DNA from 2 places in the Blautia sp. HCP3S3_C12 genome. Region 1 is predicted to be linked to the other one. Evidence: riboswitches for the same ligand, from Rfam matches in the RefSeq annotation. Region 1 holds a riboswitch; the other holds the start of a gene.

What was found. A riboswitch is a leader RNA that binds a small molecule or an ion and turns the genes downstream of it on or off. The one in region 1 is predicted to bind thiamine pyrophosphate.
Region 2: linked by a shared signal. The riboswitch ahead of thiW (energy coupling factor transporter S component ThiW) and the one ahead of thiC (phosphomethylpyrimidine synthase ThiC) in region 1 are both predicted to bind thiamine pyrophosphate.

What each region holds. Positions count from the first base shown of each region.
Region 1 covers NZ_JBQHWC010000014.1:20,945-23,407, forward strand. The annotation lists gene thiC (phosphomethylpyrimidine synthase ThiC) at 1-1,270, opposite strand, end outside; TPP riboswitch at 1,528-1,636, opposite strand; gene ACTNDS_RS11385 (fibronectin type III domain-containing protein) at 1,689-2,463, opposite strand, start outside.
Region 2 covers NZ_JBQHWC010000009.1:110,086-112,548, reverse strand. The annotation lists gene ACTNDS_RS09290 (sensor domain-containing diguanylate cyclase) at 1-209, shown strand, start outside; gene thiM (hydroxyethylthiazole kinase) at 333-1,112, opposite strand; gene thiW (energy coupling factor transporter S component ThiW) at 1,042-1,629, opposite strand; TPP riboswitch at 1,745-1,848, opposite strand; gene ACTNDS_RS09275 (DMT family transporter) at 2,062-2,463, shown strand, end outside.

The DNA.
Region 1 (2,463 bases):
GGTTGGTATTTTTAACAGCACAGAAGTTTCCGCACATACTGCAGGTGTCTTCTTTCTCCGGTTTTGCTTCTGCACGATAGCGTCTTGCCTTTTCCGGATCCATGCTGAGTCTGAACATTTCTTCCCAGTCAAGGCGTTTTCTTGCTTCGCTCATCTTATAATCCCAGTCAGCTGCGCCAGGAACTCCCTTAGCAATATCTGCTGCGTGAGCTGCGATTTTAGCTGCAATAATTCCTTCTTTTACATCAGCTGCATTAGGCAGACGAAGATGTTCTGCCGGTGTTACATAGCAGAGGAAGGAAGCTCCTGAATAGGCTGCGATAGCGCCGCCGATGGCAGAAGTAATGTGGTCATATCCGGGAGCAACATCTGTTACAAGAGGTCCAAGTACATAGAAAGGAGCACCGTGGCACAGTGTTTTCTGGATTTCCATATTGGCTGCGATCTGGTTCATCGGCATATGTCCGGGTCCTTCGATCATAACCTGTACATTCTTCTCCCAGGCGCGTTTTGTAAGCTCGCCAAGGGTGATCAGCTCTTCAATCTGAGCAGTATCTGTTGCATCTGCAAGGCATCCCGGACGACATGCATCACCCAGACTTAAGGTGATATCATATTCCTGGCAGATATCCAGGATCTCATCAAAATGCTCATAGAACGGGTTCTCTTTTCCTGTCATTTCCATCCATGCAAACATGATGGAACCGCCTCTGGAAACGATATTCATGAGACGTTTATTCTGTTTGAAACGAGCAGCAGTGGCACGGTTCATACCGCAGTGGATCGTCATGAAATCCACACCGTCTTCTGCGTGCATACGTACAATATCAATCCACTCTTCGGAAGTGATCTTGCCAAGTGCTTTGTGATAATATACAACTGCATCATAGATCGGAACAGTACCGATCATTGCCGGACATTCAGAGGTAAGCTTGCGGCGGAAGCTTCTGGTATCTCCGTAGGAACTGAGGTCCATGATGGCTTCTGCTCCCATTTCTACTGCAGAATGTACTTTTTCATATTCCATATCAACGTCTTTCCAGTCTCTGGAAACACCTAAATTTACATTGATCTTGGTAGTCAGTTTTGCACCGACACCACTTGGACTGATACTTTTGTGATTTTTGTTGCAGGGAATGATTACCTGTCCTTTTGCAATCAGTTCTCTTAATTCTTCTACGTCAAAGTGTTCTTTTTCTGCCACGATTTCCATCTGTGGTGTGATGATTCCGCGACGGGCTGCGTCCATCTGTGTTGTGTACTGTGTCATTTTTTCCTCCTTGCCCTGCACTGCGGGCCTGTTACTGCCTTCTTCTGGTGTATGCAGTAAGCTGAAATGAATTGCGCCCCCTATTTTATAGGGACTTGCACCTGCGCATATTCGTATGATAGTTATTAATCTGCTACAAATAGCCTGGCAGAGAGTGGTGCCCCCGGTCTGCCGAAAAAAATAGGGACTGCAATGCGCCAACAAGCGTATAGCAGTCCCGAAGAACTTAAATTTAATCGCAGCTGTCATTATTATGGACAGAACTACGGTTAATTTCCCTACGTTGGCATTATCCAAATCAGGTATAAGGGTCGAAGTTGAAGACTTCCTCTCAGCCTGCTGTTACAAGCTCCCCATTTATCTGTTTTTTTAGTATATTCTTGTTTGTTATATCTGTCAAGCCTTGGTTGTAAAAGAATCATACCCGGCGGAGATAAAGATAATATGCAGAATTTTTGTCGGACTGCCAGGTCTTTTTTCCTACTTTTTTGTTTGCTGCGATCTTGACGTAATAGCGGGTGCCAAGAGTCATGTTATTTAAGCGGAAGGAATTGGCACTGGTTGTTGCAGCCTTTTTGTAGGAGCTGTTGCCGGGATATTTGACATAAACCGTATAGCTCTGGGCACCGGCCACCTTGTTCCATTTGATGGTCATGCTGTTTCGTGTGTTGCCGGCTTTTTTAGGTACGATACCCTTGGCTACATATCTGGTAGTTGGGGTAGTGCTGACAAATTTCTTGCCCTGTAAAGTAAGATATGGATAAATCTCTACTTTATAGAAGGCATCCTTCTGTAACGGAAGTGTGAAGGTGTAGCGGTTATTGTAAAATTTGGTTGTTGTTTTCTTGGTCTTGTAGCTGGTATATGCTACTTTGTATCCTGTGATTGCATTATAAGGTGTTACGGTTTTCATGTTGAAGGTGTATCCCTTGTCTGAAGAATAGGAGGTTTTAATACCAACGGATTTGTATAATGTAGCACAGATGATCGTGGTGACAGTGGTGGATTCTTCAGAGTCATTGCCTGCAAGGATGGCAACTGTGTATGTCTTTCCGGGTTTCAGCTTGTTAATTTTGCATTTGGTTTTGGAAGTGGTACCGAGAACCTTGTAGCTGTCTGCACCATTGCTGGATTTGATCCGGATGGTATATTTGGTAGCCCCTTCTACTTTGTTCCAGGCAAGAGAAATAGAA
Region 2 (2,463 bases), on a different contig from region 1:
CACAGGATGCAGTTAAGACATTTGATTATTTAACTGAAAACTTCCAGGGAAATCTTATTTCTGAACTTAGTGTGTCTAAGGGAGTAGTTGTTTGTTCAGAACATATAGAACTTAATTTTGAAGAAATTAAGGCAATGGCTGATAAGCTGATGTATGCAGATAAGGATGAATATTATAGACGAACAGGAAAAGATAGAAGACGAGTTTGATTTATAAATCGCCCTTTGAGAGAGAAGAATTTGCCATTGAAGCCTGTTGAGGCCTAAAAAACATTATTCATCCTCTGAGCATTTCGTTATATGAGGGCATATAGGCACTTTTTCACCTACTTATTATAAGGATAACTGGTAAAACTGATCAAACAGCTCCACCTGGAAGCTTCCGGGGCCGGAGCTGTTTTTTTCAGCTCTTTCGCCGGCGATATCAAATTCTGTAGCTGCAGTGAAAGCTGCAGTGAAAGGATCTGTGACTGCCAGATAAGTGGCACAGATCATGCCAAGCATACAGCCGGTTCCGGTGATCTGCGACATGGCAGGAGTGCCTCTTTTGATAAATGAGCATTTGTTTGCAGAAACGATCATATCTTCCTTGCCAGTGATCAGGAGTGTAGTGTTCCATTGAGCAGCTTTTTCCTGGAAAAGTTCCTGCAGATGAATCCGATTGATATCTGTGACGGTATCCTCGTCCCCTGCATCAATGCCGATGGCATGGGTGGTTTGGCCGGACATGGCAAGAAGCTCAGACATATTGCCCTTGAGAAGTTCCGGCATATGAATGTTCATAAGTCTGTTTGCAAATTCGTAACGCAGATTGCTGCAGGCAGTACCTACCAGATCAAGCATAACAGGGATGTGGAGACTGGCTGCAGTTTTCAGAGATTCAGGCATGGATTTCATACGCGCATCAGTGATATTTCCAAGATTCAGTGCCAGTGCATGAGAGCTTCTGGTAATCTCAGCTACTTCAGCGGGATGTTCTGCCATGATCGGGCGGCCTCCGGCCGCCAGAATAATATTAGCACAGTCATGGATAGAAATTGGATTAGTGATGCAGTGAATCAGCGGCTGTGCTGCTCGGGTCAGTTGTCTGGGATTTGTCTGATTTACGGTCATATACTTTTGCTCCAAGGCTTTGTTGAAATTTGGCAAGCATTCCTGTGTGACTTAAGGCTTTCAGGAAGAAATAGGCAATGGTGCCACCCATGGAGGTTGCTGCCAGAAACATTGGTGTATAGAAAAATGCGTTCAGTCCGCTTCTGCCCATAAGAAATGTCATTACAGGATAGGAAACCAGAGAGCCGATGATACCGGTTCCGAAGATCTCACCGATCACTGCGCAGATAATCTTTCCATGAGAAGCGCGGTAGAAAACGCCTGATAAAAATGCACCGAATACGGCACCTGTCAGTGCAAGTGGCGGGATACCCATAAACATCATGCGGATGATTCCGATGAGAGTGGCACAAAGAAGTGAATACCACGGTCCCAGAAGTACGGAGCAGACGATGTTTATCAGGTGTGCAGTAGGGCACATACCCTCGATTCTCAGAATGGGTGAGATGACAACGCCGATGGCAACCATCATGGCGAGCATGACCATTCTGAATGTTTTGGATCTGTCTGTGTTCATAATAATGAACCTCCTTGAAATGAAGATTTGGTCTGCTGAAGCAGACATTATCAGTTGTGCAGGAAACAGATAAAATCCTGCAAAAAAAATCTGCCGGAATAACACACTGGCAGATTTTAATATACAAATACAGTACCTACGCTGGCATTATCCATATCAGGTGCGGTCGAAGATCTATCTTCCTCTCAGCCTGTCCCACAGGCTCCCGTTGTTATCATCTATATGCAGATTTTTCTTGTGTTAGAGTAACACAAGCATCTGGAAAAGTCAATGGGATGTAAAATCAGGTCAGCAACCCTTTTTAGAGTGTTGCTGGAATAAAAAATCTATTTGTACTAAAACGATTGTCCGTGATATGATTAACAGGTAGATGACAGACGGCATATGATAAAAAGAAGCTGTCTGCATGGACAGAAAGGCAGGTTAAATCTGATGAAACAGGAAAATTACATAAAGGGTATGATAATGATCATCCTGTCGGCGTTTTTCTTTGCTTGTATGAATGTGAGCGTACGTCTGGCAGGTGATCTGCCGTCTGTGGAGAAGAGTTTCTTCCGGAATCTGGTGGCGGCGGTGTTTGCGGCGGTGATTCTCTGTAAAAATCGTACAGTGCCGAAGGTGGATAAGAAATACTGGGGACCACTGATCCTGCGTTGTGTGTGCGGGACACTGGGGATTCTGTGTAACTTTTACGCCATTGACCATCTGTTGGTGGCAGATGCATCGATCCTGAATAAGTTATCTCCGTTTTTTGCGATTATTTTTTCATTCCTTTTGTTAAAGGAAAAGATCAGACCGGCGCAGGCTGCGTGTGTTGCGCTGGCGTTTATCGGA